Regions from separate parts of the Paenibacillus sp. FSL L8-0340 genome, predicted to be linked through region 1. Evidence: predicted binding sites of a transcription regulator. Region 1 holds the regulator's gene; each other region holds the start of a gene.
The links. The regulator Rex, encoded in region 1, represses fermentation and respiration genes when NADH is low (regulators of the CRP and FNR family bind a similar motif). The targets are predictions, from matches to a motif close to TTGTGAAATATTTCACAA.
Positions count from the first base shown of each region.

Region 2: a site for Rex is predicted at 3,724-3,741, ahead of NST07_RS34020 (cytochrome ubiquinol oxidase subunit I). Genes of this name have one in related genera too.
Region 3: a site for Rex is predicted at 4,000-4,017, ahead of NST07_RS08970 (flavocytochrome c). Genes of this name have one in related genera too.

Region 1 covers NZ_CP151967.1:4,906,781-4,914,789, reverse strand. Annotated here, with positions in the region: gene panC (pantoate--beta-alanine ligase) at 1-48, shown strand, start outside; gene panD (aspartate 1-decarboxylase) at 41-424, shown strand; gene NST07_RS22380 (hypothetical protein) at 537-1,178, shown strand; gene dinG (ATP-dependent DNA helicase DinG) at 1,295-4,156, shown strand; gene NST07_RS22370 (redox-sensing transcriptional repressor Rex) at 4,246-4,938, shown strand; gene NST07_RS22365 (amidohydrolase) at 4,925-6,226, shown strand; gene NST07_RS22360 (DUF5590 domain-containing protein) at 6,288-6,806, shown strand; gene NST07_RS22355 (hypothetical protein) at 7,368-7,553, shown strand; gene NST07_RS22350 (hypothetical protein) at 7,887-8,009, shown strand, end outside.
Region 2 covers NZ_CP151967.1:7,414,315-7,422,323, forward strand. Annotated here, with positions in the region: gene cydD (thiol reductant ABC exporter subunit CydD) at 1-1,197, opposite strand, end outside; gene cydB (cytochrome d ubiquinol oxidase subunit II) at 1,197-2,213, opposite strand; gene NST07_RS34020 (cytochrome ubiquinol oxidase subunit I) at 2,200-3,609, opposite strand; gene NST07_RS34025 (cold-shock protein) at 3,834-4,064, opposite strand; gene NST07_RS34030 (cold-shock protein) at 4,266-4,466, opposite strand; gene NST07_RS34035 (trypsin-like peptidase domain-containing protein) at 4,855-6,102, opposite strand; gene NST07_RS34040 (hypothetical protein) at 6,478-6,684, shown strand; gene NST07_RS34045 (MBL fold metallo-hydrolase) at 6,653-7,459, opposite strand; gene yycI (two-component system regulatory protein YycI) at 7,478-8,009, opposite strand, start outside.
Region 3 covers NZ_CP151967.1:1,995,060-2,003,068, reverse strand. Annotated here, with positions in the region: gene NST07_RS08985 (spore coat protein) at 260-646, opposite strand; gene NST07_RS08980 (hypothetical protein) at 707-940, opposite strand; gene NST07_RS08975 (FAD-dependent oxidoreductase) at 1,123-2,361, shown strand; gene NST07_RS08970 (flavocytochrome c) at 2,432-3,982, opposite strand; gene NST07_RS08965 (DUF4367 domain-containing protein) at 4,225-5,382, opposite strand; gene NST07_RS08960 (RNA polymerase sigma factor) at 5,364-5,921, opposite strand; gene NST07_RS08955 (serine hydrolase domain-containing protein) at 6,395-7,891, opposite strand.

The sequences.
Region 1 (8,009 bases):
ATTGACAATAATGTATTTAATCCCAAGGAGGTTGCGACCCTTGTTTAGACATATGATGAAATCCAAAATACACCGGGCAACGGTTACCGAAGCCAATTTGAATTATGTGGGCAGTATCACCATCGACGAGAACCTGATGGAAGCAGCTGATTTGCTTGAGAACGAAAAGGTACAGATTGTCGACAACAATAACGGCTCCCGGCTGGAAACCTATGTCATTCCGGGACCACGCGGCAGCGGTGTCATTTGTTTGAACGGAGCAGCGGCCCGGCTTGTTCAGCCTGGGGATACTGTCATCATCATCTCCTACGCGATGCTTTCCGCCGAAGAATTGGCAGGGCATAAACCAACTGTAGTTTTTGTGGATGGCGAGAACAAGCCGGTGAAGCTGGCCGATCATGAGATTCATGCTACTATTGCTTAATCACCAGACCTAAGCCATGTAATCAATGGCAGGGATGAAGAGCCCCCCACTTGCGAAAAATGAAGGCAGGCAAGCTTAGGCTGATTTCATTTTCAGTAAGGGGGGATGTCCCATGTTTCAACAATTATTTGCTGAGATGAATAAGATGCTTCAGGAGATCGCCACGGATTACCCTACTTCGGAGGGTGCCCGCCGGGATGACCTTTTATGCAAGTACAACATGCTTCACCGGCTTAGCGATGAGGTTATGGACGAGTGGCTCGCCTTTGCCGAGAAGTTGAGTCAGTTCCGGGAACATGCGGAATTTCCGCCACAGCCGGACGAAGAGATGCCACAGCAGGAAGCACCTGAGCTTTTCATGGATTCTTTTGTCAGAGGGCAGGGCTACTACAAGCTGTTGATGTACCGGAAGTGTATTGATCAATTTAAGGAAGTTATTGCGCAGCACCCCGACAGTCTGGCGGCACGCCTGTATTTGGCCATGGCCTATCTGCAGGAGGGCGACGGGGAGACCGCATGGGGGCATCTGGATCATATGCTTGCGCTGATTCGCGAAAGCAAGCTGAAGGCGATGATCTACAATGCGCTGGGGTGCATCAGGGCTTCTCAGGAACGCTTCAATGAGGCAAAGGAGCTGTTCAGCCTTTCTTTGCTTCATGACCCGTCACTCCCGGAACCGAATGTCAATCTGGAGGTTTGCCGCAGGCGGGGAGGGAAGCTGCAATTCGGAAAACAGCTTGTTTCGCTTTTGTAATCATAGCCCACTCATTTAAGCGATGCATCCACTTCAACAAGCGGTGTGCATCGCCTTTTTTCGTAACTTCTGTTATGCTGATAAAGAGTCTCAAGTGAAAGGGAATAGAACTTATAATGAAATTTGCCGTGCTTGATTTTGAAACTACGGGAACCCAATCTGTGGGTGAGATCATCCAGGTTGGCCTTGCCATTATAGAAGAAGACCGGTCCATCTCCCGGGTGTATGGTTCTTACGTCAAGCCCGGAACACCGATTCCTCCTTTTATTACGGGCTTGACCGGTATCACCGATGAAGATGTGAAGGATGCGCCAGAGCTGGATGAGATGATGATGGAGCTCGTCCCGCTGCTTGACGATGTAGTGCTTGTTGGACATAATGTTGCTTTTGATTTCCATTTTTTGCAGAATGCTTTAGACCGCTGCGGCTATTTGCCGTTTCAGGGACGGATTCTGGATACGATCGATTTCCTTAAAATATGCTTTCCGTCACTAACGACCTATCAGCTGGGTGCGGTAAGTAACCATTTTGGCATCACTCATGACCGTCCGCACCAGGCGGACAGTGACGCAGAAGCTACAGCGATTGTGTTGCTTAAATGTCTCGAAGAGCTGTATAGTTTGCCTCTGCTGACCATTCAGCGTCTTAACGAGCTGTTTGCCGATGAAGACAGTGACTTGGCCTGGTATTTTGACGGCCTGCTGCGGGAGCACGAGATGGAGACCTTCCAGCCGGAAGGAGAGCTGAATTTTTACCGTCAGCTTGCACTGGCTGTAGGCGACTGGACTGAGCTGGCGCCTCCAAGAGAAGAAGGTGTTGGCAATCCTGTGGAGAATGTATCCTTTGGGGATTATATGGCCGAGGTGACCAAACGGCTTAAGGATACGCTTCCGCAATATGAAAGCCGGGAAGCCCAGGAGATCATGATTGGCGAAGTGAATACGGCCCTTCAGGAGGACAAACATCTGCTGATCGAGGCAGGCACCGGAACCGGCAAATCGCTCGGTTATCTGCTGCCGGCCATTTATCAGAGCGTACGTACCGGGCAGAAGGTTATGGTCAGCACCCATACCATTAACCTTCAGGATCAGCTGCGCGAACGCGATATCCCGCTTCTGACCAGTGTTGTGCCTTTCCCGTTTAAGGCTGCGATATTCAAGGGGAGAGGGCACTATTTGTGTCTGCGCAAGTTTGAACATAAAATAAATAAAAAAGACTTCGTAAGTCCCCGGGAAGAAGCGCTTACGGCAGCGCAAATGATCGTATGGCTGACCCAGACGGAATCGGGTGACGATGAGGAGCTGAATTTGAGCGGTCGCGGCGGGGATTTCTGGGAGACGGTAGCCAGTGATACCGATTCCTGTCTGGGCCGTTCCTGTCCGTGGTTCCGCAAATGCTACTACCACCGGGCCAAACATGAAGCAGGGATTGCCGATGTGGTCATTACCAATCACTCCAAGCTGTTCGCAGACGTCAAAGCCGGGCACCAGCTGCTTCCGGCTTATGAGCATCTTGTCATTGACGAGGCCCATCATTTGGAGGATGTGGCGGGCAAGCATCTGGGCATGCAAATGAAGTATTTCACGGTAGCTCACACGCTTACAAGGCTGTATAAAGACAGCCGCAGCGGCCAGCTGCCGGCACTGCGTCAGACTCTGCAGTCCTCGGGCAGTGAGCAGGCTTCGGAGTGGAGCGGCGTAATTGATAAAATCTATCCCGACCTGCTTACCGTGAAGGAAACTTGGGATACACTGAGCGACAAGCTGTTCGGCCTATTGCCCGAACGCAGCGATGCAGCGGCAGGTGAAGCCGGCCAGCTGGTCACACGCCTGCTTCCCGGCAGCAAGCCCAAAGATTGGGAAGAGCTGGCGGCGCTGGAGAATACGCTGCACTTAGCCCTGAGCGACATCATCCGCAGGGGTGACAAAATGCTCAGCGAGATGCGCGATACGGAGAGTCAATCGTCTTCGGACAGCCTGGTGACTGATATCGGAGGCTTATTCAAGGATTTGGCATCCATCCGGGAACAAATCCGCTTCTTTATGGGTCTCAGTGACGATAATATCGTGTACTGGATGGAAGGGAGCGGCAACTACCGGGGCAAGTCGCTTCAGCTCTACGCCGTGCCTGTCGATGTAAGCAGCCAGCTCAAGGATCTGTTCTTCGACAAGAAGAAGAGCATAGTGCTGACCTCGGCCACGTTATCGGTCGACAAGTCCTTTCAGTTCATGATTGACAACCTTGGTCTTTCTGAAGCCTCAGAGCAAGGGCGTCTCATGACAGCGCTGCTGCCTTCACCGTTCAAGTACCGTGAACAGGCGCTGCTTGTCATCCCGCGCGATTTCCCCAGTGTTAAGGGCAGCGTAGGCGATGCGCGTTTTGTAGACAAGCTGGTGCATTCGCTGGCTGAAGCGGCGGCGGCGACCAAGGGGCGGATGCTGGTGCTGTTCACCTCCTACAAAATGCTGCGCCAGGTTTATGATCCGCTGAAAGAGGCCTTGGCTTCCCAGGACATTACGGTTTTGGGCCAGGGTGTGGAGGGAGGCAGCCGCAGCAAGCTGATCCGGCGTTTTCAGGACAGCTCTGCATCGGTATTGCTTGGAACAAGCAGTTTCTGGGAAGGAGTCGACATCCCTGGCGAGGCGCTGACCTGTCTTGCGATTGTAAGGCTGCCGTTTCAGCCGCCGAATCATCCGCTTGCTGAGGCAAAGGCAGAGCTTCTGCAGGCCCAGAAGAAGAATCCTTTTATGAAAATGTCTGTTCCACAAGCAGTTATCCGGTTCAAGCAGGGTTTTGGACGATTGGTTCGTACAGCGCAAGACCGGGGAATTGTTATTGTATATGATACCAGGGTCATCGAAGCTTATTACGGGAAGTACTTCCTGTATTCACTCCCTGGTCCGAAGATGGAGCACATGCTTACCGATCAGATGGTTCCGCGGATTGCGGAATGGCTTGACGAGGGCGGCGTTTCCTAATCTGTCATTGTATATAAATTTTTTTTATCTCTTTGTGCCATAGGCTGTGTCCCGTTCGTGGAGCGGGCACTGCACGTGGTTATCATACGATATCGCGTCAGTGCAATTCTAAATTAGGAGGAGAAAACATGAAATCGGATAAAATATCGGAGGCCGTCGTTCGCAGACTCCCAGTGTACCTGCGTTTCCTGAACGATCTCCAAAAGCGTGAAATCTCAACCGTTTCTTCTCAGGAACTCGGGCAGAAGCTGGACCTTAATCCGGCGCAGATTCGTAAGGATCTGGCCTATTTTGGTGATTTCGGCAGAAAAGGCATTGGATATGACGTGTCTTATCTCATCGAAAAGATCCGTCATATTCTGAAGCTGGATCAACAAATCAATGTGGCCCTGGTAGGTGCCGGTAACCTCGGTCATGCCTTGTCCAATTACAATGCTTATCTGAAGGATACTATGAAAATCACCGCTGTATTTGATTCTTACGCTCCCAAGATTGGACAAAAGATCAACTCTCTTACGGTTCAGCCAATGGAGGAGCTGAGTCAGACCATCCGTGATCAGGGAATCCGGATCGGGATCATCACTGTACCGGACAGCGAGGCACAGAATGTGGCTGATATTCTGGTAGAATCGGGCATCGAGGCGATCCTGAATTTTGCACCGGTCATTCTGAAGACACCTGCAACCATCCGGATTCATGCTGCCGACTTTACGACTGATCTGCAAAGTCTGGCGTATTATTTACATGATGGAAAGGAAGGAATTACAGATGAGCAGCAATAAGATGATAATTGCAAACGGACGTTTTCTGGTTCCCGGAAGCGAGAAGCCGGTCCTGAGCGGTTATATGACTATAGAAAATGATTTGATCACATACATAGGGGAAGAGAAACCCGTTTTTGAACAAGGCACAGTGACGCTCGACGGCAGCCGCCTGCTGTTCATGCCGGGTCTGGTCAATACCCATGGCCATGCTGCGATGTCGCTGCTGCGCGGCTACGGGGATGATATGGTCCTTCAAGCCTGGCTGCAGGAGAAAATGTGGCCGATGGAGGAGAAGTTTACGGGAGATGATGTCTACTGGGGCACTTCCTTATCCGTTCTGGAGATGCTGAAAGGCGGCACAACCACCTTTTTGGATATGTATGATCATATGGACCGGGTGGCCGAGGTGGTCGAACATTCCGGCATCCGTGCGGTGCTGATGCGCGGTGTTATTGGTCTATGTCCTGAAGAGGTGCAGAACCAGAAGCTTGCGGAAGCTGTTGCGTTCGCCCGCAACTGGCACGGCAAGGCTGACGGCAAAATTACAACCATGATTTCACCGCATGCCCCGTATACTTGTCCTCCGGACTTTTTCATGCGGTTTGTGCAGGCAGCACATGATCTGGACCTGCCGATGCATACGCATATGTCGGAAACGCTGCGTGAAGTGGAGCAGAATGCCGCTGATTACGGCCTGCGTCCTGTAGCGCACCTGGAGAAGCTGGGAATGTTCACCCGCCCGTCCTTAATCGCCCATGGTGTCCATCTGAACGATGAGGAGATCGAAATCCTCGCCCGCCACAAGGTGGGGGTGTCCCATAACCCGGGCAGCAACCTGAAGCTGGCCAGCGGGGTTGCGCGGGTGCCTGAGCTGCTGAGAGCCGGAGTCAAAGTTTCGCTGGGTACGGACGGGGCGGCAAGCAACAATAATCTCGATATGTTCGAGGAAATGCGGCTTGCAGCACTGATCCATAAGGGCGTCAGCGGGGATCCTACCGCAGTTCCCGCACCGGAAGCGCTGCTGATGGCCACGCAGTACGGGGCGGAATCAATCTTCCTGAACCAGGTGGGCCGCCTTGCAGCAGGGATGAAGGCTGATTTTATTGCGATTGATATCGACCAGCCCCATTTACTGCCGCATAGCGACTTGCTCTCCCACGCCGTGTATTCGGCCAGCGCCAAGGATGTCGAGCATGTCTGGGTGAACGGCAAGCAGATTGTGAAGCATGGTCAGTGCCTAACACTGGACGAGGAAGAAATCCGCCGGAAGGCGCAAGAAACTTTTGAAGGGCTGCTGAAGCGTTAATTCGACTGCCGCCGTAGTTGACATTATGACGTTTCATATATTAAGGAAAGGAAGCTGCATTTTGAGGAAAAGGAAAAAATGGCTTCTGCTGGGGATCGCTCTGTTTCTGCTCATTTTGTTCGGTCTAAGCCAATTTTATGCCTATATCATGAAGGACCAATGGAATGAACGCAGCGCGGCCAAAGAAGTTGCCAAGACCCGGGCGGGACTTACTGAGATATCCAAGGCGCAAAAATCGGTATGGGACGAAAATTCAGTGTACTGGGTGCTGACAGGGAAAAATAAAGCCGGTACGGATCTGATGGTGTGGGTACGTTTCACCGTAGACGGTAAGCCGGCCGGCGGTGATAACGGAGTTTATGCGGAAGAGCTGGCCAAAGGAACCTCGGAGAAGCAAATCCGCTCCATTATAGCCTCCCAGCTACCCGGCGTCGATATTAAACGGCTGCTTCCGGGAGTATATAATGGAGAGTACGCCTGGCAGCTTTTTTACAAGCAGGAGGGACGTTATTATTACAAGTTCTTTCGTTTTGCGGATGGTACAGCAATCGGGGATGGATATACTTTGCCGAGCAAGTAGAGGCAGGCTTGCAATAACAAATGAAAAGCGGACAAAGCGGACAAAGCGGACCAGTGCTTGTCCGCTTTTTTGCATAATATTGCTAATAAGTTGAACTAAAGCGCAACCGAGGCAAAAGCAGCAGAGGGGAATTTTGGAACTGTAGGAGCGATAGGCATTTTTTTACTCTGACATTTTGTGAAATTTATATCCTATCTTTTTTCAAGGTATCCCAATTTGATCCGGTTGCTGCTAAAGAGTTAAACCGCCGGAACCCCGTAGACCCACCGGCTTTCAAAGAAGATTATGATTTTGTTCAGGTGAACTCAGAAATGCTTGAGGCAGGAGTACATAAAATAAGGCGCGATATTACGTTGTCCTGTTCCAGAGAAACCGCAAAAAACGCCTGGGTTCAGCATGAGCTGGCTGCCAGAATCAAGAATTACATAACGCAGAGAATTCAGGGGGGGGCTATGGAGAAGAATTCCATGGGTGCAAGATATTACAAACTGTCTGAACTCTTGAAAGGTGAGAAAATTGTAACAAGCAGTAGATAAAATTAGTTGATGATGGGGGAAGGTCGTGGATTATTTAACGTTAGCGGTGTACGTAGTTTCTCTTGCAGTTGGATTGGGAGCAGTGAAATATGGGAGAATGAACAAAAGGAGGAAGCTGGTGGCTCTTGGCTTTATTATCCTTTCCTTTGAAATAGCCTTGCCAGTCCTTTCATTTGCCGCCGGGTTTATGGATGCTGTGGGTATATATTGATGATACTGAGTACATAACGAAGTATATACAAATAGCAATATCGAAGTCAGGAGAAATTAATATATTAGCAGAATAGAAAAGGGCCTGAATGGATTAATCATTCAGGTCCTTTTTGCCGATAAAGGAGCAAGGATTGAAGGGAATGCCCAGAAATTAGTATCAAAAATTTTAAATATATTCACACTTTCGTGCGAAATCGTATATACACCTGTGATATACTTCTACTTGTATTAAGACATGCTTAAGAGCATGTCAGTCTCGGATGGGCGCTAGACACGCTATTTATTGCAAATCATATATTTAAGTTTGGTCAACTTGAGAGGAGGACGTTTCTTGAAACTGCGTCTTGTGCCTGTACTGCTAACGTCTCTGTTGTCTGCTGCACTGCTCTTTGGCAGCTTTTATGCTTATCGTCAATTTGCGGTCCATGAGCCGCTTGATAAGATAGTATCGGCT
Region 2 (8,009 bases), 2.5 Mb from region 1:
AGGATGCAGAAAGCCGCCCAGGATATCGACCAGTGTGGATTTACCCGCGCCGCTCTCTCCGATAATTCCAATCTTCGCAGAACCCTTGAACTCCAGGTTAACGCCCTCCAGTGAGGCGATCCCGTCTGCTTCATATTTAATGCCAACCTGCTCCAGCTTCAGCACACTATCCTGCCGCCAAGAAAATACAGCGGCAGGAGACGGCGCGGCTGTAATAGCTTCCATTCCCTCAGGCTTCAATACCTCCGCTGTTACCGTATCCCGGTCGATAATGTCCTTCATTGCTTCACCGGCTTCCTTGCCATCCAGCGTAGCATGGAAATCCGCACCGACCAGCCGGACTGGCAGGAAATATTCCGGCGCCAGGATTAGAATGGTTAACCCGGTAACCAGGGTCATCTGCTCATTGACCAGCCGCAGGCCAAGGCTTACAGCTACTGAGGCCACAGATAACATCGTGAAGAAGTCCATCGCGAAGGAAGACAAAAATGCTACACGCAGCGTACGCATTGTAGCCGAACGGTAGCGGTCACTGACCTCGGCAATACTGTCACTATGACTGCGGCTGCGCCCGAGAAACTTCAGTGTCTCCAGCCCGCGCAGCGAATCAACAAAATGATTGGACAGCGTCCGGTAGGACTTCAGCTGGCGGTCCATTTGCTTGCGGGCGGTCATTCCGATCAGAATCATAAAGACGATAATAATCGGCATCGTCAGGGTAAGAATAACACCGCTCGACGTATCCAGAGTATAGATGTATACCAGAAGCAAGGCAGGTGTTACTGCCATCCCTACCATCCGCGGAATAATAAGCTCTATATAGGTGCGGAACTTCGTTACTCCTTCAAGCACAAGCGTAACCAAATTTCCCGTTCCCCGGTCGCCCGCCAGCCTCGGTCCCAGCTGGAACAGCTTGTCCATCATTTGTCTCCGCATACTGCTGCCGGTGTTCTCCGCGAAGCGGTAAGAGACACGGCTCATCAGCATGGCGCAGGCATGGCGTGCAAGAAACGCAAGAAGGAACAAGAGCATTGTCGCCCCTTGTTCCTTCAGCGGTTCTCCCGCAAATAGCGCAGAGACTACTTCTGCCAGTGACTTGGCCAGCAGAAGAATGGACAGGCTTTGCACCAGGGTAAGGAAGCCTACGATCAGAAAGACCGGCTTAACTCCTTTGTACCCAAGCAAATTTTTATCCATTAGTATTCAAGATGCTCCTTCTCGTGAACCCGTTTATGGAAGATGAAATAACTCCAGATCTGATAACCGAGCACGAACGGCAGCAGCGTCAGCGCTACAATCGACATCACCTTCAGTGAATAATGGCCCGAAGCCGCATTGGTGATCGTCAGGTTAAACGCCTCATCAATAGAGCTGATCATAACCCGTGGGAACAGGCCCACAAATATCGACATCACCGACAAAGCCATAACCGCTCCGGTCATCCCGAACGCCCAGCTGTCTTTCTTCTTGGTCATGAAATAGCCGGACAGAACGAAGGCGGCAATGCCTAGAATCACTAATACCAGCAGCATTGCACCACGTTGTTCAAATACATCTGTCATATAGTAAGTCATAATTACAAAAGCAACCAGCAGCGCAGCCAGCGGGAACAATAGCTTCTGCGCCAGCTTGCGCGCACGAACCTGCAGATCACCAACCGTACGGAGCGTAGTGAACATCAGGCCATGCACCAGGCAAAGCAGCACTACAGTAATCCCTGCGACTACGGTATACACATTCACGATGTCGAAGAATCCGGCATACATCTGCATGTCACCGTCAATCGGAAGTCCTTTAATGAAGCTCGCGAACACTACTGCCAGCAGGAACGGCGGAAGGAAGCTGCCGAAGAAGATGCAGGCGTCCCAGGTTCTTTTCCAGGCCAGTGAATCACGCTTGCCTCTGAATTCAAAGGCGACACCGCGGGCAATCAGCGCCAGCAGGGCAAAGACGAACGGAATATAGAATCCGCTGAACAGCGTTGCGTACCAGTTGGGGAAAGCAGCGAACATCGCGCCAGCGCCCGTCAGCAGCCATACCTCATTCGCATCCCAGAACGGCCCGATCGAGTTGATCAGCACCCGGCGTTCCGTATCATTCTTGGCCAGGAACTGTGTTTCCATTCCTACGCCAAAGTCGAAGCCTTCCAGGAAGAAAAATCCGATAAATAATACCGCAATCAGCACAAACCACAATTCATTAAGAGAAAGCATGCGATCCCTCCTTATTATATGGATCATGCGACTGACCGTGATCGTGATCGTTATCCATGGCATAAGGGCCTTTTTTAATAACTTTGATGAACAATCCGATCAGCACCGCTCCCAGAATAGCGTAGATCGCCGTAAAGGAGATCACCGAGAACAGCACCTGTCCAGCCGATATATTAGGAGACACACTGTCTTCTGTCGTCATTAATCCGAATACCGTCCAAGGCTGACGTCCGATCTCTGTCATGATCCAGCCTGCAGTATTAGCAATTGGCGGAAGCAGCAGCCCCCAGAACATGAACCGCATAAACCAGGTGTTCGGACGTTCCATCTTTTTGCGCCACATCAGATACATCGCATACATGCCGAGCACAATCATCAGCGTGCCTGCAACCACCATGATCCGGAAGCTCCAGAACGTCGTACGCACAGGCGGGATATAATCCCCCGGGCCGTATTTTTGTTCGTATTCAGCCTGCAGCGTATTCATCCCTTTAACTTCACCGGAGAACTTACTGTAGGACAGGAAACTCAGCATATAAGGAATCTTGATTTCCCCAGAGTTTGATTTATTGTCAGGATCGATAAAAGCACTGGCTGTCCAAGCCGCAGGGTCACCACTGTCCTCCCAAAGGGCTTCCGTAGCTGCCATCTTCATCGGCTGCGTCTCTACCAGATACTGCGCTTGGGCATGACCTGCAACGGCTACCCCCATGGAGGAGACAATGCCGACAATCGCCGCAATTTCGAACGATTTTCTAAAGAAAGGCACATCCTGCTTCTTGAGCATTTTATAGGCACTGATGCCCGTAACCAGAAATGCCCCTGTAGCGTAAGCCGCGAGCACCGTATGCGGGAATTCCACCAGCAATTGTCCGTTTGTCATCAAAGCCAGGAAATCATTCATTTCGGCCCGGCCATTATTCATCGCAAAACCAACAGGGTGCTGCATAAAGGAATTGGCTGCGAGAATCCAGAATGCCGATAACATCGTTCCCAGCGCTACCATCCAGATGGACAGTAAATGAATCTTCTTGGAGACTTTGTCCCAGCCGAAAATCCATAGGCCGATAAATGTAGACTCCAGGAAAAACGCCAGCAGCGCTTCAATGGCAAGTGGAGCCCCAAATACATCCCCGACAAAGCGGGAATAATCGGACCAGTTCATTCCGAACTGGAATTCCTGCAATATCCCTGTTACTACCCCTACTGCGAAGTTAATGAGAAATAGCTTTCCCCAAAACTGCGCCATTCTTTTGTACTCATCGTTGCCTTTTCGGACATACATCGTCTCCATGATCGCAATCAAGAGTGCAAGTCCAATAGATACCGGTACAAAGAAGTAATGAAAGATCGTCGTCGACGCAAATTGTATACGCGACAGCATAACTGTATCCATGTTTCTTCCCCTTTCTTCTCCCCATTCGTTATGTCTATTCTGTCAAAAATTTAAGGCTTAAAGTGTGATAATTATCACATTATACACCCGGATTCAGCCTAAAAAACAATAAATTTGTGACAAATATCACAATATTACGTTCAGAAAGCAAAAAAAATAAGACGGTTTTACCGTCTTGGATTTGTTCGTCGTTCTATAGAAAGCTTGACTCATAAAGGCATTGGTTAGGTAATCGAAATACCCTTCTTCAGCGATTTGAGATCGCCATTAGAATTAAGCAATTGCGGCAGCATCTTCATGCTGCGAACCATTGGGGCATGACAGAGACGGCAAGAAGGCGCATGTTCAAATGCGAAATTATCCCTCATCCATCCGTTGCATCCATCATTGGTACAGGCCCAAATTGCGGTATTTTCTTCCGGTACTTCCTCTAAAGGCTTCTTCCGGTAGTTCATTGCCGTTCCTCCCTTCCTTTATGTTACAAGTTGAGAAACAAGTAAAAAAGCATCCAATTATACTCTTTCTAAGATGCTTACAATCCTTCATTTGCAGTTGCTCTACTTCAAGATCATGTTGTGGTTTCATGATGATATAGCAGTTGATCTTATAAAAAAAGACCGTCCCAACTTGCAAAAGCGGGGACGGTGCTTCTATTATTACAGTTTTACAACGTTTTCGGCTTGTGGTCCGCGGTTGCCTTGAACAACGTTGAATTCAACGCGTTGGCCTTCGTCCAAAGTTTTGAAGCCGTCGCCAGTGATTGCGCTGAAGTGAACGAATACGTCGCTTCCGCCTTCAACTTCGATGAAACCGAATCCTTTTTCTGCGTTGAACCATTTAACTGTACCTGTTTGCATGTGTGTTACCTCCACAAATTTAAATTAATATGTTCTTTTTATCTTCAAACAAAGAAAAAATTCACACATTGAAAAAGGTTGTATTACCATTGACAGCCCTTTTCAATACGAGAATTAGGTATCAAATGTATGATTAATCTCATGTTACCACACCGGAGTTACAAAGGCAAGCCAACATCCGAATATATCCGTATTTCCCCTTATAAGGTGTTGTTCCCAATGTAAGGGCTACCAGTCTTTATAAAAAGGGGGATTTGCATCCATATTAAGTAATATACCCAGATGATTTGACTTCGAAACGGATGCCGTCCTTAATTTTATAATAAGGACGGCTGGGCCGTCTCGCTGATCTTGACTGCCACATTATTATATACGGCTGATGCCGCTTTTATTCCTTTTGTTTTTCAAGAAGTTTCACCGTCACCTGTTTTACCTCTCCGTTACGGTAATAAGTAATCTTCAGATCATCTCCGATTTTGGTGTGATCATACAGATACTTGCGCAGCGAAAGGGTCGATGTGATCGGTTCATTGTCAAACTTGGTAATCACATCATTGAACTGCAGTCCTGCATCCTTGGCCGGCCCTACTACATCCAGCACAACTACTCCGTCTTTAACGGTGGTTGGCAGATTAAGCTCCTTGCGCTGGTCTTCCGCGAGCGGCACATAAGGGTTATTCAAATCCACGGAATACACTCCCAGATAAGAGCGGGAAATCTTCCCGTTTGCCTCAAGCTCACCCGCCGTTTCCATAACATGATTGGCCGGGATGGCAAAACCAAGTCCCTCCACGCCTGTATCGGAAATCTTCATTGTATTAATACCAATCACCTTGCCGTCCAGATCGACCAGCGCGCCTCCGCTGTTGCCCTCGTTAATTGCAGCATCTGTCTGAATGACTTCCTGCTCCCAGTCATAGACACCGTCCTGGTTCAATGATACGGGAATGGTCCGTTCTGTGTAGCTGACAATCCCCGAGGTCAGGCTATCGCCGAGTCCCAGCGGATTGCCGATAGCAATGACCGTCTCCCCAAACCGCAGCTTGGAGGAATCACCAATCTGGGCGACTGTGGTAATGCCTTTGGCATCAATGGAGAGCACTGCGATATCACTTACTTTATCCGTACCCACAAGTGTTGCCTTGCGTGTCTCACCATCCACCGTAACCACTTCCAGCTTGCCGAAGCCCTCAATCACATGATTATTGGTAATAATAAAGGCCTTGTTATCGTCCTTCTTATAGATCACTCCCGAGCCAAGTGCCGACTCATCGAGAATGTTAAGTTCCTTATTATCTTCTTTATGATTAATTATGCTCACAACGGCCGGCCGGACAAGAGCCGCAGCCTGAACAATCCGTTCATACGGGTCACCGCTGCTTGCAGTCACCTTCTCAATCACTTTCGGCTGCTCCGCCTTCTCCTGTGTCAACTGGCCTGTAGCCAGACTGAACAGAAGCACTGCAACCACCGCACTGATCACTGAGCTAATGACAGACACCTGCCAAGTTGCCAGGCTCCGCCGTGATTTGCGGGCAGACCAATTCCGGCTCGTTAAGACCTTAGAGGGTTCCTGCCCTCTGCCTTCGCGCCGAGGTACCTTGGTTGAATAAAAATCATCATCAAACAGTCCCACCGTTACATCCTCTCCCCTCTATTGCCACTGCATCCATAACCTGAACGCCAAGCAACCACGCCCGAGCTTTCCGCTTTATCTCTTAGACTCCTGAAAGCTCTAAAAGGTTTCACTTCATTCATTCACCACAAATGTGTGTGTTATAAGCGCAAGGGGTCTCCTATTCTTGCAACATATTAAAAAAGGATAAGCTTCAATCCGGAATATTTTCCAACTTAAAAGACTACAATAATAGAAGTACTATTTAAACTCAGGCTAAATTCTGCTCTTTATGATTGTATCACAGGCAGGGCTAGCACCCACGTTTTTTCTGACGCAAAAACCTACAAATTTTTTACAGATCAGCTTTCGTTTAGCTCAAAAGGAGGAATAAATATGGAATCTTTTTCAACAAGTATGGATCTGGTGCAATTTATCGGCAAACTGGGTGACCTTAAGGATGAACACTATCATCTGATCCTGGTTCAAAGCGCTATGATCGAGCTGTTGATTGATAAAGGGCTTTTCTCACGCCAAGAGTTGGAACGTAAAATTACGGAGGTAGACCAGCTTATGACTGGCTCACCTTATCCCACGGCGTAGGCTGGTCATAATAGGTATCACACAATCTGAACTCACTGTCTCTGAAAAAGCAGCCCCGGTCTTCCATTGCCCCGCGCACCGACATTTTGGCTAAATCCATCATATTGTGATCCCGGCTTAAGTGAGCCAGATAGGTCCGTTTGGTCCGTCCGGTAAGAATCTCGCTTAGTGCCGCTCCCGCCGCCTCATTGGAGAGATGGCCTAAATCGCCAAGAATCCGCCGTTTCGTATTCCACGGATAACGCCCCATTCTCAGCATCTCTATATCGTGGTTGGCCTCCAGTACCAGCACATCCGAATCGGCAATCGCCGTCCGCACTTTATCACTAACATACCCAAGATCCGTAGCAACACAAAGCTTCTCCTTGCCGTCATAAAAATTGTACCCTACCGGTTCAGCCGCATCATGGGAGATTGCAAATGACTCTACCCGCAGACTGCCGAAATCCCTGTGCTGTCCGGTCTCCATAATAATCCGGTTATGCTCGGCAATAGTGCCTATCCCCTTCTCAATCGCCCCCCAGGTATTGGAGTTGGCGTAGATCGGAAGATCGTATTTGCGGGCCATCGCTCCAAGTCCCTTGATATGGTCCGAGTGCTCATGCGTAACCAGTATTCCGTCTATCTCCTTGCCTGTCATCTCACGCATCGCGAGCAGCTCGTCGATTCGTTTGGCGCTGAGGCCCGCGTCGATCATAAGCGCCGTTTCCCCGTTTCGCACCACTGTTACGTTGCCGGTAGAACCGCTGGACAGTACCGTAAATGAAATCCCCATATCTCTCTCCTGCTCCTTCTACTCTGTTGTCTTCGGACTGATGATGTCCGCACTGATGGCATCGACGTAATAGGCGTTGCCGTTCTCCAGCATAAAGCGCCACATTGGCGAAGCCACCTGGCTTTCAGAGTTGAACAATTCCCCATAATAGCCAAGCTCAATCTCTTTAACTACCGAATCCGCCGGAAAATATTTCTCAATCAGGCTGCTGAGTGCCTGTGAGGCCGGAAGCACCTTCTGGATATCTTCGTCACTGTTTGTAGCTCCGATTTCAATCTTAGGCCAACGGTAAGCCACAATTTTTTGATCGCTGTTTATCAACTCAAGCCGCACTCTGAATAAAGACCATTTATGGTCAACCAGTGGATGAAGTACAAATTTGCCGACCTCGCTCTCCTGCGAATCAAAGCGATAATTGGCGATGTCTGTGATCTGGTCTGCCAGTGAACTGCTCAGTTCGGCAAATGATGAATAAATCAGCTTGCTGTCTATCGGCACCTTCAGTTCAACCGGCTCCTCATTCTGCTCTTCCCCGGAGTAGCGGTAAGTG
Region 3 (8,009 bases), 2.9 Mb from region 1:
AGTTCGCACCGGCAACTGCGTAAAGATCACGCTTCGTCCTGCGAAAAGAGTTTAATACTAATATGACACGAAAATGACAGTTCTGCAAACAAAATAACCCGCGGGAAAGACGGGGCAGTACTCGAAATAAAGGCCGCCAACAGAAAAAACCGTCCACCCCTCCGGAGGAAATCCGGCGGATAGCGGACGGCTTTAGCTGCAGAGGTTTTTACGCACGAACAGGTCTGGCCCTTCGTTGCTTCACCCCCCGGCAGGAAGGTTACATATAGTAGGAGCTCTGTACGTTCGGCTGGTGCTGGGGAACATTTCCATAATGTACGTTTGTTCCGGCTGCACCTGTTTTTTGCTGCACGAACTGCTGGCATTTCTGCTGGGTCTGGTGAGCGGTCTGAATCTGCTTGTCAATATCTTGGCGCAGTGCCTTGCCTGGCGTAGTGTACATGTTCATTTGGGACATCTTAGTGTACAGTTCCCCCTGCAGGCGTAAAGTATCCAAGGTCAGGTCGTTGAACGCCCGGCGTACCGTCGGACAATTCGACTCCGTAGCAGCGGTCGTATATTCGCGTACCGTCCGTTTCAAATCTGCAAGCACTGTGTTGAGTAAATCCTCATCTGACATAAATGCCGATCCGTTTTGTGCGTACACAATATTACCCCCTCAATAGTTTAGTGTTGAAATTGCTTTCCATACCAACACCCGGCCGCTTTATTGCGGCTGTGTCGGTGCGTATTGCTGATGCTGCTCCAACAGCTGTACAAGTGTATTCATATGACCAGTATGGCTTTGGATTTGTTGAACGCAGATTTGGTGCACCGTGGCGTTCTGAGTCGTTCCGGCGGTTGCAGCCAGCTGCTTGATCAACAGATCCTCATTAGAGATGGAGTCAGCGATGTATTCCACTTCTTTACCGCTAAGCGCCTGCATTTGGTTCGATTGCATAGTGTGTATTTCCCTCCTTCTAAATGGTTCAAGCAGTCGTTATTATGCCGCGTACCCAGGCACATTATGTGTGCATGGATGTTATGCGTGCTCCCGGATGAATGCCGGTTAAACCCGTGCATAAGAGCGGGTAAAGCCGGCGAAACTACCCTATCGGTATCTCATAAAGGAGAGATCAACAAATGAAACTAAACAGCGGGCAGCTGCCTTGGGGCAGCTCTTTTCCAAATCCTCCATCATATCCTGCGCTTGAAGGGGATATTACATGCGATTGCCTGATTGTTGGCGGAGGCATGGGCGGAGCCATGTCCTCCTACCGCTTATCTTTAAGCGGAGCAGATATAGTTCTCATTGATAAAAGAGCAATTGGAGGCGGAAGCTCCCATGCCAATACCGGCCTGCTGCAGATAGCCAATGACAAATCGCTGACTGCGTGCATGAATACGTTTGGGGAAGCAAACGGTGTGCTGTTCTATAAGCTATGCCAGCAGGCTACACAGAGAATTCTGGAGCTGTCTGACAAGTTGAACATTGATCCGCACATTATTCCCCGCAGCAGCCTGCTGTATGCAAGCACACCGGAGGATGTACCAGCTCTGGAGCTGGAGCATGAGAATCTGGTATCGCACGGCTTTGATTCGGAATTCTGGGAGCAGGACAAGGTCAGCTCACATTACGCCTTCTCCAAACCAGCCGCGCTGTATTCCAAGGGCGATGCGGAGACTAATCCTTTCCGTACTGTTCACAGCCTGATTGACAAGGCCCGTGACAACGGAGTCCGCGTCTATGAGCATACCCGGGCAAGGCATTATGAATACAGCACCGAGGGTGTAACCTGCATTACCGGGAACGGACGGATCTTCGCCAAGAAGGTGATTTTTGCCTTGGGCTACGAAACCCAGGAGATGAAAAAAGACCGTGGCGCTAAGCTCATTAATACCTACGCCATTATGACAAAACCGCTTAAACATTTGCCTAAGTGGTATGAGCGGAGCCTGATCTGGGAAACTGCCCGCCCGTACCTCTATTTCCGTACTACGCCGGATAACCGCATTATTGCGGGAGGCAAAGATGAGCCGTTGACCGATCCGGAGCGCCGGGATATCCGCGTGCTCTCCCAGGGCCAGCGGCTGCTTGAAGAGCTGGAAGCCCTTTTCCCGGAAATCCGGGGGATTGAAACAGAATATTCATGGGGAGGCGTCTTCGGCTCTACCCGGGACGGACTGCCCTATATAGGCCCTCATCCAGAATTTCCGCATTGCTATTTCATTGAAGGCTATGGCGGAAACGGCACGGTCTACAGCATGATCGCTGCCGAGCTTATGGCCGACACCCTTGCCGGCAATTACCGGCAGGAACTTGAGCTGTTCTCGCTGACCCGGACAACGAAGCCGTCTCCTTCTCCCGCCGTACAGGCATAAAAGCAGCAAAAAGCTTGGACTCTGTTGAGCCCAAGCTTTTGTTTTGCCTAGTAGAAGAGGTATTGATTACTTATTGTGCTTTTACAAATTCAGCAGATTTAATACCTGCTTGACGGCCGAAAATAATGATTTCCGCTACAGAGTTGCCGCCAATCCGGTTTTGTCCGTGCAGTCCGCCCACAACTTCCCCAGCCGCAAATAGTCCTGTAATAGGTTTGCCGTCTTTATTCAGCACTTCTGTGTTCGTGTTAATTTTTACGCCGCCCATCGTGTAATGAATCCCGGGGCCGATTTTAATTGCATAGTATGGCGAACCGGACAAGTCATTGTCCATTCCTGTAGTTCTGCCAAATTCAGCATCCTTTTTATTCTTCACCGAGCTGTTCCAGGTATCCAGTGTCTTTTGCAGCTGATCTGCCGGGACATTCATTTCTTTGGCCAATGCCTCGATAGAATCTCCTTGGATCACAAAGCCCATCTTTTCGTACTGTTCAATCGCTTTAACACGGGTCTTTACGCCGGAATCAAATACAAGGAAAGCTGATTTCTCAGGAAGTGTATTGATTGCAGCCGTGACTTTGTCCCGGGTGTCCAGTTCATTGGTGAACCGTTTGCCTTCACTTGAGACAAGCAAAGCGCCTTCACCGCGGACAGCTTCCCCAATGAGATAGGATTTCTCCTGCTGCACCGTCGGGTGAACCTGAATTTGATCCATATCGACTGTCGTGCCGCCGAGCTTCTCAATCATCTGGATGCCGTCACCGGTGCTGCCGATCTGGTTTGTAGTCACATATCCTTCCAAGTCAGGTCTCACTTTAGAAATCATATCCATATTTGCGCCGAAACCGCCGGTCGTCACAATTACAGCAGCTGCTGTAATTGTTTTTTCATCCTTTTGGTTAAAGAGGACTTTAACGCCGTTTGCCTTGCCGTCTTTTTCAGTTATCTCCTTGACATCCGCGTTCACAAAAAGCGGGATGCCTTTTTCTTGTACGTTTTTCACCAAACCTTTGACAAGGTATTGTCCAACCGCTGAACCATCTTCAGGACGGTGTGTACGTTTTTCCTTCATCCCGCCAGTAATCGTGATGTTGTTCAAGCGAATTCCGATGGAATCCAACCAATCAATAGCGCTTGCTGAATTGTCAACGAAGAAACGGAGCATTTCTTTATCGTTGGTATCATGACCGCCTTTTAATGTCTCTTCATAAAATAAATCATTGCTGTCTTCAATGCCCTGCTCTTTTTGGAATTTCGTTTGCGAAGCGTTCATTCCGGAAGATGACTTTGTTGTATTCCCGCCGGCAACCGGCATTTTTTCCAAAATAACCGGATTCATGCCCTTTTCTTTTGCCTCAAGTGCAGCAGACATTCCAGCCCCGCCTGCACCGACAATGATAATATCATATTTATCTTTTAATTGATCGAACGGTGTATAGCTTGCTTCGGATGCCCCCGAAACGGCTTCAGTTTCTTTTGGCGCGTTTGTCGCGCTGTTCTTGCTCTTGTTCTCATTTGCTTTGCTGCTGGTATTGTTGTTGCTGTTTCCGTTACCGCATCCAGCGATAACAAGCATGACGGAGAGAATGAGAAGAAGAGCAGCTGCTGTTTTCTTTTTCATGTGTAATCTTTGCCCCCTTGTGCATATTTTCACAATAATCATAGCGGCAAAGATGCTGTTCTTGGAAGCTTACGTAATTAAAAAAAACATTTAGTAACTAAAGTAACCGGATTTTGCTGCTGGGGCAGCGGAACGCTTACGGAAGATGGAATATGCAGTCCTTCGCACATGCAAAAAACGCTCGAGGGCTGTCCCGCTATCATAGATAGCGAAACAGCCCTGAGCGTAATATCTGCGTTCGTTTAATGCATCATACTGGCAGCAATGCGGATGACCTCATCCTTGGTCAACTCAGATTTCTCCTGGCGAACCGACACATTATAGACGATCTGCGCTTCGGGGTCAGACCAGACCAGGTTATACGTATACCCCATATCGATCTCCTTGTTGCTGGAGTTTTCGAGATAAATCAGCTGCTTGCCGCCAATCTCAATATTCTCCACCTTTGTCGTTTTGGTCCACGACAGCGGATATGCCGGTTTGTCTTTGTCATCAACACGCGAGGCACCGATTCTCACCTGAACCTTCCCCTTCTTGTACACCAGTGAAGAAGAACGATAGGCAATGTTCTCCGCCTTCTCCACTCTCCAGGTCAGCCGGAAGTTGTCTCCCAGGTCTCTCACGCTTCCGCCTTCAAGCTGCTCCTCATCTGGAACTTTTATGAAAGAAGGCCTGATGGCCGCCTCGTCCAAGGCATACCCTTCCGGCATATACCCCGGCTGCTTCACTATCGGAGCGTTGTGCTTCTCGACACTGGTCTTATAAGTGGAATAGTCCTTGACTATGATCGGCGGGCAGTACAAGCCAAGATGAGATTCTTCTTTCCGGTCTTCACGTGTGATAACATAGGTGGCATACTCTCCAGGAAGCAGCAGCGTCTCAATGTCATTGTAGCCCTTTGAATATTTCATGTTGTAGAGTTTATTCTCTTTGTAGATTTCATCCTCTGTACTCGGCTGTACCTCGGGAGGTAAGGGAATCAAGGGTTCTATCGCCTTCTCTATCATACCACCTGATGTCGTCGCCGGAAGCGGCTTATACGGCAGCACCTTATACTGAGCTCCAGCCCCCTGCCGGACTTCACCGGAATACTGGGTATAGCCGCCGCCCAGCAAGACCAATACAAGGAGTGCCGCCACCCAGCCCTGCACCGGAATCCGCAGGAATCTCCTCCGGCCCCGCCCAGCCGCAGCTTCTGTCTCCAGCCTGCGCATCACGTTAGAAGCCCCTTCGTTTGGCGGAAGTGTCTGCAGCGCTGTCTGCTCTTCTGCAGCAGGTAAGGTCCCGCCAAGCCCGAGCGCTTTCATTACCGGTCCATGAACATCAACGGGGATCAAATTGGCCGAACGGTCTCCATCCTTCAGAAACTGCTCCTCCGAAGTCAATTCACTCTTGCCCATAATTGTTTCTCCTTTCTCTCAATCGCTTTTTTAAGTTTGCCTCTGGTCCGTTCATATCTTTTGCGTGCGGTAGCCGTACTGACGCCCAGAATTTCGCCGATTTCCGCAAACGATTTATCTTCATATATTCGCAGAATCAACAAGTTCCGGTCTTCCACATCAAGCTTCCCCAGGGCGGCCGAGACCGGCTCGCTGAACAGGCGGTTCTCGACCATTTGTTCGGCGCTGTTCACCGCAACCTCCTGCCGGAGCAGCTTGCGCAGTTGAAGCTGAAATTTCTGCCGCCGCAACTGATTCAGACAATGGTGGTAAGCGATCTTGTAGAGCCATGATACGAAATCCGCCTGCGGCTTGTATTGCCCGATATTCTGATAGGCCTTAATCAGGACATCCTGCACCGCATCCTCCGCCTCTTCCTTGCTGTTCAGCAGCCGGAAGCAGTAGAGGTATATCCGCTGCTGGTACAGCCTGATCACATCTGAGAACAGGCGGGCCTCACCGGCCTGTATCCTCTTAATCTTCTCTTCTATAGAATCCACGTTGGTCTCCTTTCTTCTATTTGTGCTGTTACTATAGATATAACACTTGAGCAGCCTTAAGCGTGACATTTAATTATGCCGGTCTCCACAGCAAAAGAGACCAACAGATAAATCCTGTTAATCTCCCTGGTGTAGAGCCTGCTTCCGAAACCGACTGCTCTACTCTAACTCGACGGTCTGGTTGAGGTTAAGCTCTCGGTATCCTGGTTGGTGACCGCTTGAACATGTACATCACCTTCTCGGCCAGGTTGCCGCTTTTCAAGTATTCGGCTGCTTCGGTATGGACCTTAAATCAGAATTACATCCGGGTCATCATAGCCGGTCTTCAGGAACGACTCGCAAATAAAGGCAGGGCACTCCACGATGTAGAATACCAACCTCTGTAAGCGGCCCCGCCTCTACAGAAGCAAAATGCAATTATAGTAACTGAATCTTCCTGCTGGGGCGGTCGGCCCCGGTTCCTCTATTCAATTCTAGCTGGCGATCGTTTTCCCGCTTCCCTTCATTCTGTGCAGACGCAGATTATGAACCCATACAATCAGCTTGGCAGCACCGATCCCGAGAGATAGGATACTCAGGACAAAGACGAGATGTCCAACCCCAGGCAGAAAGGAGACCACCACTCTCCATGGGGCAAAAATATGACTAGGACCGTATAAAACCGTAATCGGCAGCACTACATTAAACAAAAGCAGGCAAAATACGAATACGCTGGTCCGCAACGGGGTAAATCGAAAGCTTTTCTTGCGTTTAAACAGGTTGACAACCGACACTCCCAGCATAATTGCCACTGCTAAACAAGCCAGATCAATGAAAAAATGGGTACCGGCATTGCTGCCCACATCCTCGACTGGCTCGCGGCCATGTATAATGTCAAGAATTCCATCAGCCACCATGCTTAATTTGTAGCCGCGGACCAAATAATCATGGGCATTGATCAATACCACAACACCTACGTCCCCGTCCAGCTTCATATCGGCGTGAAAGCTCTCAACATCACCCGCATGCTGAACAATACCATTAATGATCTCCCAGCCCATACCGTATTCACTGCCGTCGGTGGTAGGGTCTTTTATGGCCGGCTGATGCATTTCCGCAACACTTTCCGCAGTTGCCACGCTATGATTATGGAACCTTCCGCCATTGTTTTGCGCAATTAAATAATGGTTCATATCTTCTGCGCTTGAGATCAGATAGGCGGACGCAAGCATAGATTGGTTGTCCGGCTGCTCAAAAGGAACCATGAAACCAAAGACGGATTTGTAGCCTGTGGCCAATCCCTGTAGTTTCGCTTCGGGTGTAGAAGTAAAACTGTTCTGCATATCCAGAGGAGCATACACATGATCCTGAATATATTCAGCATAAGACTTGCCGGAAACGGCCTGAATAATTCCCCCCAGTATATCGTAATTGAAATTGGAATATTGAAACTTGTTGCCGACGGCCTCGGTTAAAGGTGTGTCTTTCAGATTATGTATAAGTGCATCTATAGTTGGCATTGTGTTGGTAAAAGCTGACCGCCCATGTAAAGTGGACAGTCCGCTGTTCTGATTCAGTAAATGCCGGACCAGAATGGTTTTGGATGCTTCCTTGTCCGCAAGCTCGAAGTCCGGTAAGTAGTGCTGCACCGGCGCATCCAGGTCAATTTTCCCTTGCTCAACCAATTGCATGATGCCCAGCGCCGTAAACGATTTGGAGACGGAGCCTAGAATAAAAGGGGTTTGTGCTGTAACGGGCTGGCCATCGGGGCCGGAAATTCCATATCCCTTGGTGTAGACGGTCTGGTCTCCCTGCACAATGCCGACAGCCACACCCGGAATATCCAGCTTCTCGCGCATCGTTTCCACAAACTTGTCAATTTGGGCCGTATCTACAGCAAGTGGAGCCGCTTCCGCATGGGCCACCCCCTGTTGCAGTAAGGGCAGCACGCTGCCTGTGACCATAACCAATACGATCATTAATGTTTGCATTATAGTCCGCTGTATTGTTATCATCTCTCTTTACCTCTTCTCCTGATTCTGTCCCTTCTCTTGTTGGACGTATGGATCAAGAATATCCTTTCAACCTTTCGGCTATATTTCGAGAATC